2 regions of the Arthrobacter sp. SPT-J7 genome follow, and region 2 is predicted to be linked to the other one. Evidence: riboswitches for the same ligand, from Rfam matches in the RefSeq annotation. Region 2 holds a riboswitch; the other holds the start of a gene.
The links. A riboswitch is a leader RNA that binds a small molecule or an ion and turns the genes downstream of it on or off. The one in region 2 is predicted to bind FMN.

Region 1: another riboswitch for FMN. It lies ahead of pnuC (nicotinamide riboside transporter PnuC); the one in region 2 lies ahead of ribD (bifunctional diaminohydroxyphosphoribosylaminopyrimidine deaminase/5-amino-6-(5-phosphoribosylamino)uracil reductase RibD).

Annotation. Positions count from the first base shown of each region.
Region 1 covers NZ_JBNHFF010000007.1:64,743-70,482, forward strand. The annotation lists gene def (peptide deformylase) at 1-284, shown strand, start outside; gene fmt (methionyl-tRNA formyltransferase) at 302-1,231, shown strand; gene AC5RWX_RS12865 (RsmB/NOP family class I SAM-dependent RNA methyltransferase) at 1,228-2,856, shown strand; gene rpe (ribulose-phosphate 3-epimerase) at 2,924-3,583, shown strand; FMN riboswitch at 3,655-3,799, shown strand; gene pnuC (nicotinamide riboside transporter PnuC) at 3,908-4,636, shown strand; gene ribD (bifunctional diaminohydroxyphosphoribosylaminopyrimidine deaminase/5-amino-6-(5-phosphoribosylamino)uracil reductase RibD) at 4,633-5,721, shown strand; gene AC5RWX_RS12885 (riboflavin synthase) at 5,722-5,740, shown strand, end outside.
Region 2 covers NZ_JBNHFF010000017.1:3,290-9,029, forward strand. The annotation lists gene fmt (methionyl-tRNA formyltransferase) at 1-680, shown strand, start outside; gene AC5RWX_RS18045 (RsmB/NOP family class I SAM-dependent RNA methyltransferase) at 677-2,287, shown strand; gene rpe (ribulose-phosphate 3-epimerase) at 2,427-3,104, shown strand; FMN riboswitch at 3,144-3,294, shown strand; gene ribD (bifunctional diaminohydroxyphosphoribosylaminopyrimidine deaminase/5-amino-6-(5-phosphoribosylamino)uracil reductase RibD) at 3,471-4,589, shown strand; gene AC5RWX_RS18060 (riboflavin synthase) at 4,589-5,233, shown strand; gene ribB (3,4-dihydroxy-2-butanone-4-phosphate synthase) at 5,230-5,740, shown strand, end outside.

The DNA of each region.
Region 1 (5,740 bases), on a different contig from region 2:
GCTGGACACGGGTGACGGGCCAGGATCTGCACGGCAACCCGGTGGAATACGAAGGCGAAGGCATGCTGGCCCGCTGCTTCCAGCATGAGACCGACCACCTGGACGGCGTCCTCTACATCGACCACCTCACCGGCGAGGACCGCAAGAACGCGCTGCGGTCCATCCGCAACGCGGGCTATAACGAAGTGGCCGGTGAAACCCAGGCCCAGCGGGCCGCGCACGTCGGTTCCGGCTTCCTCCGCGGAGCGGCACGTACCGGTTCCTTCGGGCAGCCGCTGGCATGACGGAAAGCGGCAACGGCTTGCGCGTTCTTTTCGCCGGCACGCCAGGCGTGGCGGTACCGTCCCTCGACCGCCTCGTCCAGGACGGCTTCGAGATCGTGGCTGTGCTCACCCGGGAGGATGCGCCGGTGGGCCGAAAACGCGTCCTGACTCCCTCGCCCGTGGCGGCCCGCGCCGTCGAGCTGGGCGTGCCGGTTATCCGGGCCAACCGGATTGACCAGGGCGTCATGGATGCCATACGTTCAGCAGCCCCGGATGTGGCGGCCATCGTGGCCTATGGCGGTCTCGTCCCGGAACCAGCCCTTGGCATTCCGGAACATGGCTGGATCAACCTGCACTTCTCCCTGTTGCCTGCGTGGCGCGGTGCCGCGCCGGTGCAGCACGCCGTCATCCACGGCGACGATGTCACCGGTGCCTCCACCTTCCTGCTGGAAAAGGGACTGGATACCGGCCCGGTCTACGGCACCTTGACGGAGACGCTGCGCCCGGAGGACACCAGCGGCGACGTGCTGGAGAGACTGTCCCGCAGCGGCGCCGTGCTGCTATCCCAAACACTCGCGGCCGTCGGCGCCGGCAAAGCCGCGGCGGTGGCGCAGACCGGTCAGGTCAGCCTGGCGCCCAAGCTGTCGCTGGAGGACGGACACATTGATTGGCGGCAGCCGGCGCTGGCCATCCGCCGCCGCATCAACGGCGTGACCCCGGAGCCCGGCGCCTGGACCATGCTTGATGGGCAGCGGTTCAAGCTGGGGCCGGTACGACCGCGCCCGGAGACTCGGGACTTGCCGCCCGGGGTGGTCAGGCTGTCCGGCGGCTCGTCGGCGTCGGCCTTGGTGGGCACCGGCTCCCACGCGGTTGAGCTGGACAAGGTTCAGCCGGCAGGCAAAAAGATGATGGATGCTGCGGACTGGGCCCGCGGGCTTGGGCAGCGTGAGGATGTGCACTTCGAATGAACGGCCGGAACGAAGGCAGCCGGAACAACGGCCGCGGCAGCAACGAAGGACGCGGGCGCGATAACGCCCGCGGGAACAACGAAGGACTCGGCCGCGATAACGCCCGCGGGAACAACCGCGGCAGCGGTCCAAGCGGCGGACGACGTGATGCTGCCGGGCGGGAGCGAAACCGCGGCGGCACCCGGCACTACTCGCAGGCGGCCCCGTCGCAGCGGTCCAGGACGGCAGATCCGGCGCGGCTGGCCGCATTCGAGGTGCTGCGCGCGGTGGAACGGGACGACGCGTATGCCAACCTGGTGCTCCCGGCGAGCATCCGCAAGCACCGGCTGGACAAACGTGATGCCGGTTTCGCCACGGAACTGGCGTACGGCGCCTTGCGCGGCCTGGGCACCTACGATGCCATTCTCGCCCGCTGCGTCGACCGGCCACTGGACCAGCTGGACCCGGCGATCCTTGACGCGCTGCGGCTGGGCGCCCACCAACTGCTGGCCATGCGGGTGCCGGCGCATGCCGCCTTGGACCAGACCGTTAGCCTGGCCCGCGCGGTAATCGGTGCCGGGCCAGGCTCGCTGATCAACGCCGTGCTGCGCAAGGTGACCGCGCACGACCTCAGCGGCTGGACCGCCGAGCTGACGGCGGGGGAGAGCGATCCGGTCAAGGCCGCCGCCCTGGAACACAGCCACCCGGAGTGGATCGTGCGGGCCCTGCGCCAGTCGCTGGCTGGCCATGGCCGCAGCGTGGAGGAACTGGAAGACTTGCTGGTTGCCGACAACGCCGCACCGGTGGTGAACTTGGTGGCGCTGCCCGGCCTGGGCACGTTGGACGAGGCGGTCGAGGCAGGCGCCGAGCCCGGCGACCTTGTCGAAGGCTCCGCCCTCTACGCCGGCGGCGACGTGGGCCGGCTGGCCAGCGTCCGATCCGGCACCACCCGCGTCCAGGACGCCGGGTCCCAGCTGGTAGCCCGTGCCCTGGCCGCAGCGGCTCCGGCAGCGCCGGACGAGCGCTGGCTGGACCTCTGCGCCGGCCCGGGCGGTAAGGCGGCGCTGCTGGCTGCCTTGGCCGCCGAACAGGGTGCCACGTTGTTGGCAAACGAGGTGGCCGTGCACCGTGCCGAGTTGGTCCGCAAGGCGCTGGCTCCGGTTCCGTCTGACGTCTGGGAGGTCCGTACCGGAGACGGCCGCGAAGTCGGTGACCTGTACGCCGGCCAGTTCGACCGGATCATGGTGGACGCGCCCTGCACCGGGTTGGGAGCCCTTCGGCGCCGCCCGGAATCCCGCTGGCGCCGGAAACCCTCCGACGTTGCCCAACTGGGTCCCCTGCAGCGCGACCTGCTCGAAGCAGCCGTCGCGGCCGCCAAGCCGGGCGGCCTGATCGCCTACGTGACCTGCTCCCCACACCCGGCGGAGACGACGGCGGTGGTCGCCGACCTGCTGCGCCGGCACCCCGGGCTGGAACTGCTGGACACATCCGCCGTCCTCGACGGTGTCAGCCTCCCGGGCCACCTGGACGCAGGACAACCTGGCGGGGACACGGTCGGCCGGGCCGGAGGGACAACCACGCAGCTCTGGCCGCACCGCCACGGCACCGATGCCATGTTCATGGCCCTGCTGCGCCGCAGCAACTGACCCCACCTGCGCAACCCGCGCAGGGACCCCCACTCCGACAACACCTAGACAGGCAGGCAAGCAACCGATGACCCACTGCTGCATCAACCCCAGCATCCTCTCGGCTGATTTCGTCAACCTCGAAGCCGAACTGCAGCGGATCAGCACCGCCGACGCCGTGCATGTGGATGTGATGGACAACCACTTTGTGCCGAACCTGACCATCGGGCTGCCGGTGGTGCAGCGGATCCAGGAGGTCAGCAGCCTGCCACTGGACGCGCACCTGATGATTGCCGATCCGGACCGGTGGGCGCCGGCCTACGCCGAGGCCGGCATCGAATCGGTGACCTTCCATGTGGAAGCGGCGAAGGCGCCGGTGCGGCTGGCCAGGGAACTGAGGCTCCACGGAGCCAAGGCGGGCATGGCGCTCAAGCCGGCCACCGCCGTCGAACCGTATCTCGATCTGCTCCCCGAGATGGACCTGCTGCTGATCATGACCGTTGAACCGGGGTTCGGCGGCCAGGCGTTTCTGGAGGTGACGCTGCCCAAGATCCGCAAGGCGGCAGACGCGGTGGCCGGCTCCGGACTGCCGGTGGCCATCCAAGTGGACGGCGGCGTCACAGAGGAGACAATTGTGCGGGCCGCGGAGGCCGGTGCCACGGTTTTCGTCGCCGGCTCCGCCGTCTACGGGCAGCCGGACCCTGAGCAAGCCATCGCCTCGCTGCGGGCCGCGGCCAAGGTTCTGTGACGGCTGTTACAGGATGTGACGGGAATGCCGGACCCCCTGCAGCAGTTGTGAGAGCATAGTTACGCAAACACAACGTGCTCCGGGGTCGGTGTAAGTCCGAACCGGCGGTTATAGTCCGCGACCCGTTGCCCAAGGTTCCACCCGGAACCCGAGGCCACGGTTGAACCGGTGGAATTCCGGTACCGACAGTTAAAGTCTGGATGGGAGAAGCACGTACAGGTGGCAGCAATGGGCCACCGGGTACGGCCACTGGCCGTCATCCCGGATGCCCGGACCTACCGCACTGTCGTTCCCCCGGAGCCGCCGCGGCTCGAAAGGAACGGCATGGATTTTCTGCGGTGGCTCTTTGAAGCCCAGATTCCCGTTGCCGGCAGCTCACTGCTGCTGCGCGAAGTTCTGGGAAATGTTTTTGGACTCCTCAGCGCCCTCGGCGGCATGCGCCGAAAAGTGTGGGCCTGGCCGGTGGGCATCATCGGCAACCTCCTGCTGCTGACGGTCTTCCTTGGCTCGCTGTTCGGCTCGGCCAACACCGCCAACCTGCTGGGACAGGCCGGCCGGCAGATCATGTTCATTGCAGTGGCCGTCTACGGCTGGAACCGCTGGCGCTCCGCACGCAACGGCACCGGCCGCGCCATCACCCCGCAGTGGGCCGGCGGCAGGGCGCGGGTGGGCCTGGTGGCTGCCCTGCTCTTGGGCACCGTCGCGCTCACCCCGGTCTTCGCCGCCCTGGGCTCCTACGAACCGGTGTGGGCCGACGCCTGGACCTTCGTCGGGTCGCTGCTGGCCACCTACGGCATGGCCCGCGGCTGGGTTGAATTCTGGCTGATCTGGGTCGCGGTGGACATTGTGGGCGTGCCGCTGCTGTTCAGTGCCGGTTACTACGCCAGCGCCTTCATGTATCTCTTCTACGGCGGCTTCACGCTGGTCGGGTTCTTCGTCTGGTGGCGGGCCAACGCCCAGGCCAAGCCCGAGGTCGAGACGCTGCACCCGGATCCGCGGATCGGGCAGCCGGCAGGTGCCGGCGGCTACGACAAGCCGGTGCATGCCCGATGAGCCAACCAGCCCTTGGCACCGGCCAGGAATTTTCGACGGCGGAGCAGCGCGGCATGGAGCTGGCGCTGCAGGCCGCCGGACTGGGTGTGCGCGGAGCGAATCCCCTGGTGGGAGCGGCGATCATCGATCCGCGCGGCGACGTGGTCAGCACCGGCTACCACCGGGGAGCCGGCACGCCGCACGCTGAAGTGGATGCGCTGGCCAACGTGCCACCGGGACGTGAAGCGGAGCTGGCCGACTGCACCATGCTGGTGACCCTGGAGCCGTGCAATCACCGCGGCCGGACCGGCCCCTGCTCCGGCGCCATTATGGACGCGGGCATCGGTTCGCTCATCTACGCCGCGGCCGACCCCACCCATGAGGCGGCCGGCGGAGCCCAGCGGCTGGCGGCCGCCGGCGTCGAAGTGCGCACCGGATTGATGCCGCAGCAGGCCCAGGAGCTGAACCACCGCTGGTTCCAGGCCCGGCGGGAAAACCGGCCCTTTACTACGCTGCACATCGCCCAGACGGTGGACGGACTGATCGCTGCAGCGGACGGCACCAGCCAATGGATCACCGGGGAGGAAGCCCGGGCCGACAGCCACGGCATCCGCTCCCGTGCGGAGGCGATCATCGCCGGCACCGGAACCATCGCCGCCGACAACCCCCGGCTGACTGCTCGGGACCGGGCCGGAGCTGAGACGCCCGGCCAGCCGCTGCGAGTGGTGATGGGGCGCCGAAAAGTGCCCGCAGACGCTGCCGTCCGCGGCACCGATGGACGTTTCCTGCAACTGGCCACCCATGATCCGGCTGACGTATTGGCCGAACTGGCCGGGCGTGGCGTCGGCCACGCCATGATCGAAGGCGGAGCCACCATCGCCTCGGCCTTCTTGCGCGCTGACCTGGTCGATGAGCTGGTCCTCTACCTGGCGCCGCTGATGCTCGGGGCCGGCACGCGCGCGGTGGCCGACCTTGGCATCGGCACCCTGGCCGAGGCAGGCCGGTGGCGCTGGGACAGCGCCGGCGGCAGTGCCCGTACCCTGGGCGCGGACCTGCGCCTGCACCTTGAACCTCTGCCGTTCCACGGCACCCAGAAAGGCAAGTGAATGTTTACCGGAATCATCG
Region 2 (5,740 bases):
CCGCGATTGTCGCTTACGGCGGACTGGTTCCCGCCGCCGCGCTCGGTATCCCGCGGCACGGCTGGATCAACCTGCACTTTTCTCTCCTTCCCGCCTGGCGCGGCGCCGCGCCGGTGCAGCGTGCCGTGATGGCCGGTGATGACGTCACCGGTGCGGTGACCTTCCAATTGGAGGAGGGCCTGGACACCGGGCCCGTTTTTGGCACCCTCACGGAAACGGTGGGGCCGGATGATACCGCGGGGGAGTTGCTGGAGCGGCTGTCCCACAGCGGGGCAGTGCTCCTGGCCCAGACCCTCTCTGCCATTGACGCCGGCAAGGCGGCAGCCGTTCCGCAGTCCGGCGAGGTTTCCCTCGCCCCCAAGCTGACCCTCGATGACGGGCGCCTTCACTGGAAACACCCTGCCCTGGCTATTGGGCGGCAGGCGCGGGGTGTCACTCCCGAGCCCGGAGCATGGACAGTGATGGACGGCCAGCGCATCAAGCTGGCTCCCGTACGGCTTCGGCCGGACGTTGCCGGCCTCGCGCCCGGGTCCGTCTCGCTGCAGGGCAAATGCGTGCTGGTAGGAACCGGCTCACATGCCGTCGAGCTGACCCGGATACAGCCGGCCGGCAAAAAGATGATGGCCGCTGCCGATTGGGCACGCGGTATGGCTTCCCTTGAAAGCGTGGTGTTCGAATGAGCGGGTCTGGCGGCAATCAGGGCGGTCGCGGCAAAGCCGGGGGCGGAAAGGGAGCCGGAAGCGCAGCCGGCGGCGGGAACGACGGCCAGCGCGGTGGCCGCGGCCAAGGAGGACCCCGTGATTCGAGCAACCGAAACGCCAAGGGCAGGGAACGGAACCGCAGCGCCCAGCGCAGTTTCACCGACAACGCCCCCTCCCAGCGCACCCGCAGGGCAGATCCCGCCCGACTGGTGGCCTTCGAAGTCCTTCGTGCAGTAGCCGCCGAAGACGCATATGCCAACTTGGTGCTGCCCGCACGGATCCGGCACCACGGCCTGGACAAACGGGACGCAGGCTTCGCCACCGAACTCAGTTACGGGGCGCTCCGCGGCCAGGGAACTTATGACGCCATCCTTGCCCGGTGCGTGGACCGGCCGCTGGAACAACTGGACCCTGCCATCCTCGACGCCCTTCGAATCGGAGCGCACCAACTGCTGGCCATGCGCGTCCCGGCGCACGCCGCCCTGGACCAGACTGTTGGCCTGGCCCGTGCAGTAATCGGCGCTGGACCATCGGCCCTCATCAATGCCGTCCTCCGGAAGGTCACTGCGCACACCCTCGAGGAGTGGCTGGAGCAGCTGGTCGCTGGAGAAACCGACGAGACCAAGGTTGCCTCCCTCCGTTACGCCCATCCGGAGTGGATCGTCCGTGCCATGCGCCAGTCACTCGTGGCGCACGGGCGCTCTGCCTCGGAAATCAGCGACTTGTTGGAAGCGGACAACGCCGCGCCGGTGGTTAACCTGGTGGCCCTGCCCGGCATCGGCAACCTCGACGAGGCCCTGGAAAACGGAGCCACCCCCGGCGAATTGGTGGAAGGCTCGGCACTTTCCAGCGGCGGGGACCTGGGGCGGCTTGCCTCCGTACGGGAGGGCAGCACCAGGGTGCAGGACGTCGGCTCGCAGCTGGTGGCGCGCGCCATGGCGGCCGTGGACCTGGGCCCGAACAGTGGCTCAGATGGTGAAAGCTCTGGCGAGGCCTGGCTGGATCTGTGCGCCGGGCCGGGTGGCAAGGCAGCACTGCTCGGCGCGCTGGCCAGCCAGAGGGGCGCCACCCTGCTGGCGAATGAACCCGCACCGCACCGCGCCAAACTTGTGAGCCAGGCGCTTTCCGCTGTCCCGCGGGACACCTGGCAGGTGCGTACGGGTGACGGCCGCGAGGTGGGCACGGAGCAGCCCGAAGCTTTTGACCGGGTACTCGTAGACGTTCCCTGCAGCGGACTGGGCGCGCTCCGGCGGCGGCCTGAGTCCCGTTGGCGCCGCACACCCAAGGACCTGGCAGACCTTGGCCAGCTCCAGCGCGATCTCCTCAGATCGGCACTGGCCGCCGTCCGTCCCGGTGGAGTGGTTGCCTACGTGACGTGCTCGCCCCACCCGGCCGAGACCACTGCCGTGGTCGCGGATGTGCTCCGCAAACGCGATGACCTTGAACTGTTGGAGGCTGGGCAAACCCTGGACAGCGTCAGCCTTCCGGGCAACCTCGGCGCCGGGCATGATTCGACCGCGCAGCTGTGGCCCCACGTCCACGGCACCGATGCCATGTTCCTGGCCCTGATCCACAAGAAGCCCTGAGCCGCGAAAAGCCCTGAGCCGCGAAAAGCCCTGGTCCGCAAAAAGTCCTGGTCCGCAAAAAAGTCCTGGTTTCCTGCAAGCCTTTGGTCCCCAAGGGCCTTGGGCGGCAAAGAGACCTGACCCGTGAAAGGTTCCTACTGTGACGCAATGCTGCATCAACCCAAGCATCCTGTCCGCCGATTTCGTCAACCTTGAGGCTGAGCTGCAGCGCATCAGCAACGCGGACGCGGTGCACGTGGACGTAATGGACAACCATTTTGTGCCCAACCTCACCATCGGCCTGCCGGTGGTGCAGCGGATCCAGGCCGTAAGCCCGGTGCCCCTCGACGCGCATCTGATGATTGCCGACGCCGACCGCTGGGCACCAGGTTTTGCAGATGCCGGCCTGGCATCAGTCACCTTTCACGCCGAAGCCGCGATTGCGCCCATCAAGCTCGCCCGCGAACTGCGGGCCAGGGGTGCCAAGGCAGGAATGGCGCTTCGGCCCGGTACGCCTGTTGAGCCGTACCTGGACATGCTTCCCGAGTTGGACATGCTGCTCATCATGACAGTGGAGCCGGGATTCGGCGGCCAGGCGTTCCTGGATGTCACCTTGCCGAAAATCCGGCGTGCCAGGCAGGCCATCGACGGTTCAGGGATCGGTGTGGCCATCCAGGTTGACGGCGGCATCACCGAAGACACCATCACCCGTGCAGCAGAGGCCGGCGCCAACGTCTTCGTCGCAGGTTCAGCCGTGTACGGTGCGGAGGATCCGGCCGCGACCATCGACCGCCTGCGCCAGGCAGGGAGCCAGACGTTACGTACCGCGGCGGAATAGCAGGGAGCCGTACGCCGTTATGGCACAATAGCAACACACATACGTGCTCCGGGGTCGGTGTAAGTCCGAACCGGCGGTGACAGTCCGCGACCCGCGAGCCGGGATTTTCCTCAGGGAGAATCCCGGCGGACGGTTGAACCGGTGAAATTCCGGTACCGACAGTTAAAGTCTGGATGAGAGAAGCACGTACAGCTGTTTCTGCGGCGTCATGGGATGCCGCGGCCTTCTGCTGTCGTATTCCCCCGGAGCCATCGCGGTTCTAAAGGGAAGGAACGACACAAGCACTATGAACCTGCTGCGATGGCTCTTAAACGCCACAAACTCCGCTGCCGCCATGCCTGGCAGCACCGCCATTGAGGCTCCCGCATGACGGCCGGAGTTGCTACAGCCTTTACTGCCGCCGAGACCGCTGCGATGGAAGCCGCCCTGCAGGCGGCCCTTCAGGGCCCCCGCGGCGCGAACCCCCTGGTGGGGGCCGTCGTCGTCGATTCAGAGGGCCGCGAACTCGTGACGGGTTACCACCGCGGGGCAGGTACCGCCCACGCCGAAGCAGACGCGATAGCGCAGGCGGCTGCCGCAGGGCTGGATCTCTCCGGCTGCACCATGGTGGTGACCTTGGAGCCCTGCAACCACGTCGGCCGCACCGGCCCCTGTGCCAAGGCGATCATCGCGGCCGGAATAACCGACGTCGTCTACGCCGTCGACGATCCCCACGACCCCGCAGCCGGCGGGGCCGCCACCCTGAGGGAGGCAGGCGTGCGCGTGCGCAGCGGACTGGCTGCCGCCGCAGCATTGGACCTGAACCGCCGGTGGTTTGAGGCAGTGGCGGAAAAACGCCCGTTCGTCACGCTGCACATCGCGCAGACTCTGGACAGCCGCATTGCAGCAGATGACGGCACCAGCCAGTGGATATCCGGTCCGGAATCCCTGGCCGACAACCACGCAATCCGCGGACGCATCGATGCAATCCTCGTGGGAACGCAGACCGTGCTCGTGGACAACCCCCGCCTCACTGCCCGGGACGCCACAGGAACCCCGGCACAGCAACAGCCGTTGCGGGCCGTGATGGGACTGCGTGACATCCCGGCAGATGCCGCGATTCGCGGAAGTGACGGCATGGTGACGCACCTCCCGACCCGCGACCCCCAGGAAGCGCTGTCCTCCCTTTACGGGTCCGGAATCCGCCACCTTATGGTCGAGGGAGGATCACGGATCCTCAGCGCATTCCTCGCGGCCGAACTCGTTGACGAACTCATTGTCTACCTGGCCCCCACGCTGCTTGGCTCCGGAACTCCCGCCCTCACCGGTTTGGGAATCAGCACCCTCACCGACGCGCAGCAGTGGGAATGGGACCCGTCCGACGGCGGCGCCGTCCGAACGCTGGGCCGGGACCTAAGACTCCACCTTCGACCGCAACACCCCGTTGCCCTAGACCGACAACAACCGTCCCGCACCACCGCGGAGCAAGCCCAGGGAGGCTACTGATGTTCACCGGAATTATCGCCGAGCAAGGGCACGTCCTATCCGTCGACAGGGACGGGGATGCCAGCGCCACGGTCCGGCTGCACGCGCCCGGCACCACAGAAGGGCTCGCCCTTGGAGGGTCAATCGCCGTCAACGGCGTTTGCCTCACCGCCACCGAAATAGACGGCAAAGAATTCAGCGTGGACGTTATGGGGGAGACCCTGGTCCGCAGCACCATCGGCGAGCTGGCTCCCGGCGACGCCGTCAACCTTGAGCGCTGCGTCCCTGCCGGTGGCAGGCTGGACGGGCACGTCGTCCAGGGCCACGTGGACGGCGTCGGCGTGCTGCTTGAACGCGAGCCGTTTGGCAACTGGGAAAGGCTTCGTTTCGGGGTGCCCGGGAACCTTGCCCGCTACATTGCGGAAAAGGGGTCCATAGCCATCGACGGCGTCTCACTCACCGTCACGGCGGTCAGCCCCGCAGCTGAGCAGAGCCCCTGGTTCGAGGTGGGGCTCATCCCCACCACCCTCGCCGAAACCGGGCTCGGTGCCAAGAGCACCGGCAGCCGGGTGAACCTGGAAGTGGACGTCCTGGCCAAGTACACCGAACGCCTCCTTGCGTTCAACACCCCAGCGCCCGCCGCTGTTGAAGGAGGAGCACGATGAACGCCGCAGTCCGGTTCGAACCCGAAGTGGCCCCCGCCGCCCCCAATACCCAGGCAGACAAGGCCCCCGGATTGAACACCATCGAGGAAGCGGTGCGTGCCCTCGCGGCCGGCCGCCCCGTGCTGGCCGTGGACAACGAGGACCGGGAAAACGAGGGGGACATCATTTTCGCCGCCCAGCACGCCACTCCTGCGCTGATGGGATGGACTATCCGGTACAGTTCCGGCGTCATCTGCGTTCCGCTGTCCGGTGACCGTGCGGACGCACTGGCACTGCCGCCCATGGTGGCGGTCAATGAGGACGCCAAGGGCACCGCCTACACGGTTTCCTGTGACGCCGCCATCGGCGTCAGCACCGGAATTTCCGCGACGGACCGGGCCCTCACGGCCAGGGTCCTCGCGGATCCACAGTCCGGACCGTCGTCCGTGACCCGCCCCGGGCATATTTTTCCGCTGCGTGCGGTTGATGGTGGTGTGCGGGAACGTCCTGGCCACACCGAGGCCGCCG